One region of the Vibrio gallaecicus genome, then DNA from elsewhere that is predicted to be linked to it. Evidence: predicted binding sites of a transcription regulator. Region 1 holds the regulator's gene; each other region holds the start of a gene.

What was found. Region 1 encodes CRP, which controls carbon source genes, mostly activating them, when cyclic AMP is high. Its sites were predicted from a motif close to TGTGANNNNNNTCACA; they were not measured.
Region 2: a site for CRP is predicted at 2,406-2,421, ahead of recB (exodeoxyribonuclease V subunit beta). Genes of this name have one in related genera too.
Region 3: a site for CRP is predicted at 1,795-1,810, ahead of cdd (cytidine deaminase). Genes of this name have one in related genera too.

Annotation. Positions count from the first base shown of each region.
Region 1 is NZ_AP025490.1:2,971,637-2,975,537, reverse strand. Features, by position in the region: gene astD (succinylglutamate-semialdehyde dehydrogenase) at 1-746, shown strand, start outside; gene OCU78_RS13070 (DUF1338 domain-containing protein) at 947-1,738, shown strand; gene crp (cAMP-activated global transcriptional regulator CRP) at 1,967-2,599, opposite strand; gene OCU78_RS13060 (phosphoribulokinase) at 2,841-3,710, opposite strand; gene OCU78_RS13055 (YheU family protein) at 3,857-3,901, opposite strand, start outside.
Region 2 is NZ_AP025490.1:768,972-772,872, reverse strand. Features, by position in the region: gene recB (exodeoxyribonuclease V subunit beta) at 1-2,208, opposite strand, end outside; gene recC (exodeoxyribonuclease V subunit gamma) at 2,710-3,901, opposite strand, start outside.
Region 3 is NZ_AP025490.1:1,400,030-1,403,930, forward strand. Features, by position in the region: gene purT (formate-dependent phosphoribosylglycinamide formyltransferase) at 1-630, opposite strand, end outside; gene cdd (cytidine deaminase) at 803-1,690, opposite strand; gene OCU78_RS06185 (LrgB family protein) at 2,110-2,805, opposite strand; gene OCU78_RS06190 (CidA/LrgA family protein) at 2,808-3,185, opposite strand; gene sbcB (exodeoxyribonuclease I) at 3,227-3,901, opposite strand, start outside.

The sequences.
Region 1 (3,901 bases):
AAATGCTGGCGCTTGAAATGGGCGGCAACAACCCTATGGTTATCTCTGACCAATATGGAGATGTCGACGCGACGGTTTATACCATTATTCAATCTGCGTTTATTAGTGCGGGTCAACGCTGTACTTGTGCTCGTCGCTTATATGTACCAGTGGGAGAGAAGGGCGACTTACTCATTAATAAATTGGTAGCCGCGACTCAGAAGATTCGTGTCGATCAACCTTTTGCAGAACCAGCACCTTTCATGGGACCACAAATTTCAGAAGCGGCTGCGAAGTTTATTCTTGATGCTCAAGCAAACCTTCAGTCTCTTGGAGGCGTTAGCCTAGTAGAAGCTAAAGGGCTTGAAGCTGCATTTGTGACTCCTGGTATTATCGATGCAACAAACATTGCTGAGTTGCCTGATGAGGAATATTTTGGACCACTTCTACAAGTTGTGCGTTACCAATCATTGGAAGAGGCCGTAAACCTAGCTAACGATACTCGTTTTGGCTTATCTGCAGGTCTTGTTTCAACGGATGACTCTGAATGGGAATATTTCGTGGATCATATCCGTGCAGGTATTGTAAACCGTAACCGACAACTGACAGGGGCAAGTGGTGATGCACCATTTGGTGGACCTGGTGCGTCGGGTAACTTACGACCAAGTGCTTACTACGCTGCGGATTACTGTGCTTATCCAATGGCTTCAATGGAAGGTGGAGAGACATTGCTGCCCGCGACATTTAGCCCAGGTATTGAACTTTAAATAAATCACTGAATATAAAGCTTAAATACTAGCCTTATCTCGATGTAAGGCTAGTCATAATAATAAAAACTCTGGTGATTGCTTATTCATGGAAAGCTTCTGCCAGTGACAATGATTGCAAAATGGCTGCGGCATAAGCGGTAGCTTATCTTCTTAATCCAATATCTCTAGCTTGCTAGTACCCTCGACAAGGAGTCACCATGACGCCCGATCTATTATTCAGCTCATTATGGAACGATTATATTCAACGTTTATGCCCTTCAGCAGCTCAAGTTCAGCAGCTGTTGAAAGAAGACGAAGCGTTGATCAACGACCATATTGCACTGCGAACTTTCAACGTAGCCCCGCTTGGCATTGATACTCTAGCCAAACCATTTATAGATCTAGGCTATCAAGCTTGTGGTGATTATCTTTTCGAAAGTAAAAAATTAGTCGCGAAGCATTTTGAACACCCAGATCCAAATCAACCAAAAGTGTTCATTAGTGAACTTAAAGTTGAAGAGTGTTCAGCGGAGTTACAAACAATCGTTGCTAAGCTTGTGAAGCAATTGGACACCAATAAGCTAAAAGGTCATGAGTTCCTATTTGGTGGGCGACTATGGGATTTAAGCTTTGTGGATTTCCAAGTGTTGGCAAAAGAAAGTGAGTACGCTTCTTGGCTTGCGGCACATGGTTATGGGGCAAACCATTTCACAGTAAGTGTGAATCAACTGAATAAGTTTGATGAAGTTCAGTCTGTGAATGACTACTTGAGAGATGAAGGTTTTACTATCAATAGTGCTGGTGGAGAAGTAAAAGGATCACCTGAAGTGCTTCTTGAACAATCTTCAACGATGGCGGATAAAGTCGCGGTTACTTTCACCGAAGGTGTCGAAATGATCCCGGGTGGCTTTTACGAATTTGCTAAGCGCTACGTGATGGCAAATGGGGAAATCTATACTGGTTTTGTTGCGGCTTCTGCCGATAAGATTTTTGAAAGTACAGATAGCTAATCTAACTTGTGTTCTCTAGAGGCTTTCATTACTAAGCCCTAGAACCTAGAACCTAGAACCTAGAACCTAGAACCTAGAACCTAGAACCTAGAACCTAGAACCTAGAACCTAGAACCTAGAACCTAGAACCTAGAACCTAGAGCCTAGAAAAGAAAAAGCCACCAACTTTGCAGCTGGTGGCTTTAATATTTGTCTCGGCTTTTAATTGCTAGCTAGAGCGATTAAAAATTAGCGAGTACCGTAAACAACGATAGTCTTACCGTGAGCTGAAATTAAGTTCTGCTCTTCTAGCATCTTCAAGATACGACCAACAGTCTCACGTGAACAGCCAACAATCTGACCGATCTCTTGACGAGTGATCTTGATTTGCATGCCGTCTGGGTGAGTCATTGCATCTGGCTGTTTAGCTAGGTTTAGTAGCGTTTGAGCGATACGACCAGTCACGTCAAGGAAAGCTAAGTCACCTACTTTTTGGCTAGTCACTTGTAGACGATTAGCCATTTGAGATGATAGACGCATTAAGATGTCTGGGTTCACTTGGATAAGTTGACGGAATTTCTTAAATGAAATTTCAGCCACTTCACAAGGAGATTTAGCACGAACCCAAGCAGTACGCTCTTGGTCTTCTTCAAATAGACCAAGCTCACCAATAAAGTCACCTTGGTTTAGGTAAGAAAGAATCATCTCCTTACCTTCTTCATCTTTGATTAGAACCGCAACAGAACCTTTTACGATGTAGTACAAGGTTTCCGCTTTTTCACCAGCGTGAATTAGCGTGCTTTTAGAAGGGTACTTATGAATATGACAATGTGACAGAAACCATTCTAATGTTGGATCGGTTTGAGGTTTACCTAGAACCATAATATCTCACTTCCTCTGCAGGGTATGCTTGCTGCTTTCCGTATTAATTAGCTAAGCCTAAATTAGGCTTTAGGGTAAGAGCACTTTTTCAGTGCTGCAAGCTATCTTTTGTTTCGGACTAAAATAGTATCCTTTTTCAGTCACTATTTCTTGATTTTAATCGTGACCAAGCTGCGATTTTTTACGCAAAATTGTGCACATGATCACGGTATGAAAAGTAACCTGATAAAATGACGTTCTGTTAACCTATTTTTCCAGTTTCAATCAGCTGTTGAAGGATAGGTCTAACAATGAGCTCCATAGCAAAGCTCATCTTCCCGCCTGGCACGACTAGCGTATTATGTCGCGACATAAATGAGCCATCAATCATTGCTAAAAGGTATGGGAAATCGACATTTTTAATGCCACGCAATCGAATGACTACGAAGCTTTCATCTAAACTAGGGATTCCTTTTGCGTTCAGAGGGTTTGATGTATCGACTGTCGGAACACGTTGGAAGTTGATATGAGTACGTGAAAATTGTGGTGTAATGTAATTCAAATAGTCGTCCATTGAACGAACAATGGAGTCCATTACCGCTTCACGAGAATGCCCTCGGTCGCGAGTATCTCGGACGAACTTTTGAATCCACTCTAAGTTTACGATGGGTACCATGCCAATCAATAAATCGACATGTTGTGAGGCATTAATGTCGCCATCCACAACACCACCGTGTAGTCCTTCATAGAACATCACATCCGAGTTTTCAGGAATATCCTGCCAAGGCGTGAAAGTGCCTGGCATTTGATTATATGGAACGGCTTCATCAAAAGTATGAAGGTAGCGGCGTACTTGCCCTGTACCTTCATTACCATATTTACGGAAAAACTCAGCCAGTGCTCCAAAGTCGTTGGCTTGTGGGCCAAAGTAACTGATGTGCTTTCCTTGTTCGCGTGCTTTACGGATCTCTACATCCATTTCTGGGCGAGTGAAGCGGTGAAAGCTATCGCCTTCTACCCATGCTGCCTTTACGTCCATCATATTGAACATTTTTCTAAAGGCTTCGGAAGTTGTAGTTGTACCGGCTCCTGATGAACCCGTTACTGCGATAATTGGATGTTTAGCGGACATGACAACCCTTGTCTTTGTAGTAACTTACTTGTTAGCAATCGCTTTCACTATAACATGGCTCACTGGCTAGCGCAGCATAGCTCCCTGCCATACGGTTACTCTACTTATTGTTGTTCTTTGATTCCATTCATTGCTTAAACTCAACTTCACATTGTATGACGTAGCTGAATATCAACAGTTTCGTGCAACTC
Region 2 (3,901 bases), 1.1 Mb from region 1:
CCCATTTTGTGCATCAGCAATGGATTCTGCTAACCAGCGCAGTAAACCATAGTCACTATCAAGCTCCTGCCTTGCTTGCTGTAAAAGTTCACCGATGTGCATTAAGTCGGTAAGTGAGCGCTCACCATTTTCTTCTTCTAGCAATCTTTCTGCTAAATGGCGCTTACTGATAACACCACGCAACATGGGTAGCACACCGCGGATTTGCCAAAGCTTGCGGTATTCGCGGAATTCATTCACCACGTTTTCCCATACGACTTCATCGTTATTCAATTCATCAAGAGATGCCGCATCCAATGCAAATAATTCTGAAGCTAAACTTGCTCTCAGGGCTCTGTCATTTTCAGGGGTCAGTACCGCTTGTAATAGGCGCTGGATATCTTGCGCGACAGAGCTAATGAACACACTGTCTCTGTTTGACAGATAAACACTTGCAATACCTTGCTCTGCTAATGCGTTTTTAACTAACCGACCTTCACTTCCGGTACGAACGAGTACCGCAATATCCCCAGCAGCAATAGCATGCAGCTCTTTACCTGAATCAAAGAAAGCTTGCCCTTGCTGAGAAGCCGTAAGAATGGTTTGAATTTGACTCGCAGTCGCCTCTGCCATCGCCTTATGATATTCGCCTTTCGGCAGTGGCTTATCTTCTGCTTCTTGTAACCAAAAGGTCATGGCTTGCTGGGTTTTACCATTCATTACCCATTTTCTTTTATCAGCACTAGGGCTAGCTGATACCGATAAGAAAGGGATATCCTGGTCATAAATGAAAGGACTATCAGGCGTTGCGAACACCTGATTGACAGCACTAACCATATCAGCACTTGAGCGCCAGTTTGTCCCTAACGTGTAGTGAGCACTAACTTGGTTACGAGCTTTGATGTAAGTAAAAATATCCGCCCCACGGAAGCCGTAGATTGCTTGCTTGGGATCGCCGATCATAAACAAGCCGCATTCTGGGCTGTCTAAATAAATACGGCTAAAAATACTGTATTGCAGTGGATCGGTATCTTGGAATTCATCGATCATTGCAACGGGGTATAAGCTTCGAATTCGTTCAATTAACAGTGATTGCTCATCCATATCGATTGAAGCAGATAACTGAGTCAACAAGTCATCAAAAGACAACCATTGCTTTTGCTGCTTAGCCTTTGCCAACATTTCTCTACAATGTTGGATGGCATGCGCCAATAGAGGTGCTTTAAGGTCTGCTGGATTCGCTAAAAACTCCTCGATAGCTTCGAAAACTGCATGCTGCGGTGCCGTTCCTTTGGGTGTTTTTTCATTTAATGTGCTTTGCGAGAACTTTTCGAGTTTATCCGGAACAATGTAATCATAAGTCTCACTGTTCGCCCAAGCCGTAACAGCTTCAAGCCAAGTAGGTAGTGACTTTTTGGTATAGCTTCGCTTATTAACATCAGACCCAGATATTAACGCTAAGAAGTCAGCCTCTGAGTCTAACCATAGCTTTTTCAGAGCTTTGATTTTATCTAGGTTCTGATTATGTAGGCTTTGCAAGTCACCGCTCATCGCTTCAACAGTAAGTTTAAGTGGAGAGCCAGTCAGATAACGGTTTACATCAGCCAGTAAAGCCGAAGGTGACCCCCAGATATTACGAACTTCACCAACCAATTGCATCGGCAATGGGTAGAACTGACGTCGCCAATAATCAGCGACCACTTGCGCTTTCAAGTGACTTTCATCAGTGACAAATTCATTGTCAAAACGGCTGCCAGACTCAAAAGCATTTTGCGTTAGCATTCGCTGACAAAAGCCATGAATAGTGTAGACCGCAGCTTCATCCATCTGCCTTTCAGCTTGCAATAAAATCGATGCCGCTTGAGCGTGATTAGAGACTTCTTCTAATAGTGGTGCAATAACAGGGTCGTGGCTAACTCCACGAGCAAAAGCAATCCTGGCATCATGAATTCTAGAGCGAATGCGGTCTCTTAACTCTGCTGTAGCCGCCTCAGTAAAAGTCACGACTAAGATTTGATCGACAGTCAAAGGTTGCTGGTGACGTGTGCCTTCTGATTCTTCTGAAGTCGCAGAGCCATGACCTAATAACAAGCGTAAATACAAACCTGCAATAGTGAAGGTTTTACCTGTGCCCGCAGAAGCTTCAATGAGCCGCGCACCATGCAAAGGAAATGTCATGGTTTGAAGAGGCGTCGCCACTATTGAATTCGCCTGAGACGTTACTGTCATAAATGCACACCTTTCAATATCAATTTTGTGTTCGTTATTGTCATCATTCAATTATCTGAATTGGGTGATCCCAGCTTAAATCGCGAGGGTTTCCTTTACCTCAGACCCCATAGCAAATAACAGTCGCTCTAAATGCATGTGATCTTTCCCATAAAATGGAGGGAATTATGAATATTTATTTACTCTATAGAATGTTGTGAGATCTCACTCACGGTTAACATTTCATGTGCCCGTTACTATGCGCGCCATGAGTTAGCTATATTTTGTTACATTTTGCTAACCAAAAGAATCATGGTCCCTCTGACCTATGGCCGCACAGCGAACGCCCTACACTAATAATGATTTACTGGCGGCCACTTTACCTTTCTGCTTTCTTGCCTTCTGTTTTCCTAGCTTTCTAATTCTCTGTTTTCCTAACTCAGCTTATCTACTGCTTTATTTACCTTCCTAAAGCTCTTTAGACATATCTCTTTAAAATCAGAACGCTAACTGCTTGATTGGTTATTCCTGATCTTTAGGGTCGATGGCTGATAAACGAGGAGCTTGTAAGATTCGGCTGGAATATAAACGAGCTTGAGCGGCAAGTTCATCATTCCATTGCGGCCAGATACGAGAAATATAAGTATCACGACCTTCACCAGTAAATGCATAACTATCGTTAAAAGTATCTGCCATTTTCTTGAATGACTTTTCTTCATCATCCACCCACTTACCTCGGCTAAAGCCCGCCTCAACATTTGCAAGTGCCGTTTTAGGGAAGTAAGGCAGCGGCGCTGTCATTCCTTGATAAAATAGCTCAACGAATTCACCTAATAACTCGACCGCTTTCTGAGCGTTATTAAGCGGTGCATAAGTTAAATGCACAACGCCTTCTTTTTTATCGTAGCCAATAATATGGGTGGATTTTGTATTCCCCATAGCAGCGCAACACAAGTGATCAATCCATGCTGATAAGTAGTCTTGTGAGCGTATTTTTCCGCTTCGGTAACGAACTAAGCCTGATCGATAGTTTTGAGTTAACCAACCCGTTAAGCGGACTGGTTTACCTTCACCAAGAACGTTGAGTTCAATATTCACGTCTATATCGCTTTGGATAGAACCGCTCACAAAGCGAATTTCTTTGGCTAACTCTTCGGCTTGGACTCGATTCGTTTCAAACTCTATGTCACCAAATGCACCAATAGGTAACTTACCTTGCGCTTTTTGTTCAGACACAAATTGCGAAACGGCTTCATCAACATTGTCTGAATTGTCGAGCAATACTTGCAGTAAATCATTCTTAAGTTGGAAACTTTCCAGCCCATTTAGCACAAACGGTTCATCATCTTCCATTACTGGTAGCGGTGGCTCAAACATCACTTTTAAGCGACGATTGAAGAAGTACTGCACAGGTAAGCGCCAGAATCGTTGCAATTCAACCAAATCAAGTTCTAAAGGATAAGTCGCACCATGTAAGTACTCATCCAAGGAACGGTTAAAATCACCACTTCTTTGCCCTTGTCTGTTTGCGGCAGGTAACCATTCTCTCGCGTAGCTATTCATAGCTGGTGCTAAATCATGATTAAAAGCCGAAGGGCTAAATGGCGTCATTGAATGTTCAAACGTTATGGCTTGCTCTAAGTTTTCACCCGAATCATCACTAGGCAATGCTTGCTGCCCTTCCAAGCAATAATTCTGCTGGCAATATTCCAAT
Region 3 (3,901 bases), 1.6 Mb from region 1:
CACAGCTCGAATGGTTAATAAGGTAATCTCGTAATCGAAGTCAATGAAGCCTTCAACAATTACTCGTCCAGCGCCAGTACGACCACCTTCTTGTGCATAATCCCAAGCTGTTTGAATATCAGCTTCAGTTTTTATAACACTCTGACCTTTACCTGAAGAGCTCATAACTGGTTTGACTACACAAGGCAGACCAACGAACTCTACAGCAGAAGAGAAGTCATCAAAATTATCAGCAAAGCGATATGGAGAAGTGCTAAGCGATAATTCTTCAGCAGCCAGTCTACGGATACCTTCACGGTTCATTGTTAGCTTCGTTGCATTTGCAGTTGGAACGACATTGAGTCCTTTAGACTCAAGCTCAACAAGTTTATCCGTTGCGATTGCTTCAATTTCAGGTACTACATAATCTGGCTTTTCTTGCTCAATGATGGCTTCTAACGCTTCTCCATCTAGCATATCAAAGACGTGACTACGGTGAGCAACTTGCATTGCCGGTGCGTTTGCGTAGCGATCACAAGCAATCACTTCTAAACCTAAACGTTGGCATTCTATTGCCACTTCTTTACCAAGTTCACCAGAACCAAGTAAAAGGACACGAGTTGCATTTTGACTAGTTGCTGAACCAAACATGTATATTCCTTCCGAACTGTATAGCTGATAAGTAATTTAAGAACGGGGTGATGATACTGTTTTAAATGTCAAAAGCAATCGTTTGCCTGTTGGTTTTCGCGACTTTTAGAGAATAAAAAAGCCACCAACTGAATTAGTGGTGGCTTGTTAACTTCTTGTTGAATCTATGTATTTAGATTGCTAGGTAAGATACTGGAATGTCAGGATTTATTGTTTCAAGTGTTGACTGTGTATCTGCTAGGTGACTAATAGAGCCTTCGTTCATTTCAACCAGTACCGCGCATTCAATTTGGTCGAATTCGAAGCCAGCTAATCTTAACTGAATAAGTGCTACTTGAAGAGGTGGTAGGCTAGGGTTGAAAGCAGCATTTTCAGCATATGAACCTGTGAAAACTTCGCCGGTAATTAGTTTTAATGCTACGCCGCTGAGGTTCTTTGTATAAGGTGCATGGCTGCGGTTTAGAGCATGTAATGCACTAGTGACAAGCGAGTCATTGTCTTCACATGAAAATGCATGGTCTAGCTTACTCATTAAACCTGTTGTGATACCAAGATCTGCAGGACCAAATGAGTCTGGCAAGTAATCTTCTAGAGATTTTTCGTCACGTTCAGGAAGCTGAATCTTAAGTTCTTTCGCGGTGGTCAGTTCATTCATAAACTGGCGACAGTGACCGCAAGGGCTGAAGTTGATAGTGATATCAGAGATGCCTTCTTCCCCTTTCATCCATGCGTGGCTGATACCAGATTGTTCAGCATGAACTGTTTGACCGAGTTGTGCGCCAGAAATTTCAAGGTTAGCACCGAAGTATAAACGACCTGAAAGTCCGCGGACTAATGAGCCAACATAAAAGTTAGAAATAGGCGCGTATGAATAAGCCGCTGCTAAGGGGAGTAGTGCAACACGAAGTTCATTATCTTCTAACCCGCTGGCTGAAAGCAATTCTTGATATTGTTCTTTACTAAAAGTGGCATCAAAACCTTCAGCTAACACAATGTCACTGAGAAGAGCTTTAATTGTTTGAGGAGCATTTTCTAGCGCCAGAGTGATACGACTTGTCATGTGTAATCCTTAATTAATCTTAGGTTTTAATTCTAGATCATCACAGGGATTTATCTGTGATAAAGATCACCATTCAAATGTGCATGTTACATGTTGTTTCACAATTAGAGTGAGGTCACAAATGCAATCGATTTCAATATGCAAATAACTCATTAGTTAAATAAATGTTAGGTAGAAAAGGTTATATTTTTTGTGATAGTTGGGGGGGAGAAAGTAAAAGTTGGGTGAGTTCTGCTATAAAAACACCTGAATACACTCTATAAAATCATTCAGGTATCGCTAAATTAGTTCAGATTAGGGGGGGGGATAATATTGCAAACTATCAATACTGCAATGATTAAGCTTCCCAATGACGAAGTCCGCCAATGAGAAGCAGGAATTATTATGTGTCGTAATAATTTAATGAGGAAAAGTAATCGTTAGACCGCTAATTCAAAAAAGGCATAGACCCAAACCACTGCAGAGAAGATCGTTGGTGCAATGATTGAAGTGATCACGCCGCACAGTACTAAAGCAAGCGAACTGAAGGCCGCATCTTGTGGCGCCTTTTCTGCACTGGCTGCAGTCCCTAACGCATGGGAAATGGTTCCCATGGTAAGACCTCGTGCTATGGGACTTTTTATTCCTATTAAATTATAAATAGGGTAGGCAAAAATTGCACCGAACAAGCCCACTATCAATACTAAAATAGCCGCAATTGCAGCTTCTCCACCCAGGTGGCTGGATATTTCCATAGCAATAGGTGTGGTAACAGACTTACCAAGTAAACTGGCGACTAGGCTTAATTCTGCATGGAATAATGTTGCGATAGTGGCTGCCGTAATCATAGACATGATACTGCCGATCGTGCATGCAAGCGTTATGATTCGCCAATTAGCTCTGATCTGTGGAAGCTGTTCATATAAAGGATAAGCTAAGGCAACCACAGCGGGTTGAAGCATATAATTTATCCAAGAGTTGTCGGCATAATAGCGCTCGAACGGTACTTTTAGATAAGTAAGAATAGGGATCAAGATCGCGAGGCAGATCAGTAATGGGTTACAGAAAGGTGAATTAACTTTTCTGCTTACCCATCTAGCGAACATAAATACGATGACAGTGACAATTAACCACATACTCAATCCCTTCTTGTAAGTAAGTGATCAAGAAACAGCGCTAAGGAAACTAATACGATTAATGAACCACCTACAGCACTGGCTAAAATAGGCAATGCATTGTTAATCAGCATATCAATATGTTCCATTAGCCCAACACTGATTGGTACGAAAAGGAGTACCATAAATCGAATGATTATATTGGCTCCTGATTTAACCCATTTAGAAGGTAGTAACCCGCTCGCCATTGCCGCGAATAGCAATAGCATTCCGAAGATACTTCCAGGTATAGAAGTATCTAAAAATTGTTGGATGGCATTTCCTGCAGTTAAAGATCCAATAATGAGTACGAAAGATATTAAGCAGTAAATGATATCAATGAGCTTACTTTTTACATCCATAAATGTGGATAGAGCCTTTGTGGTTTGGAATGGTCAGAGTGCTAGCTAACAAGCTTTTCAACATATTGGTAAACAGATTTGAGAATCGCCATTTTCTTCTCATCACTCTCATGTTCATGAGCTAGATTTTCAAGATTTAGCATGTACTCCTCAATTCGTGTTTCATAAAAATCACGACAGTGGTTAGCCCAGCGTTGTTGCTCATTCTCATTGAGAGTTAATGGGAAGTGCCTTGCACGATAACGAAATAGCAGAGGTTCAATGCGAGCATCATTGAAGCTGATATCAAGTGCCGCGAGATTGTTTGGATCGGTTTCACGAATGATATCCATGGCTGCCTTGTCTGCAGGAGAAAAGAAACCGTCGTATAAGTGAGTATCGACATCGTCACTTTTTTCATAGTCCCTGTCGACTGTATACAAGCCTATCAGCTTCTCTCTTATTTCTGGGTTGTCTTTAATAATGGCTAGATTTTTTAAGCATTGTTGTCTGTCAATGCCGATTGTTTCGGCATTATTAGCCGTCAAAGTTTTAGCAGGGGCAATCACTGGGCATTTGTTTAAGTGAACCAACTTGATTGGAACTGGCAGTTCATCTTCTGATAATTCACTGCGTTTCGTGTAAAGCCTTTCACGTAGAGCATCAGAATCCAGTTCAAGCAGTGGAGATGGATCTTTTGCAAGATCAACCACAATAACCGCATTCTTGTTCACCGG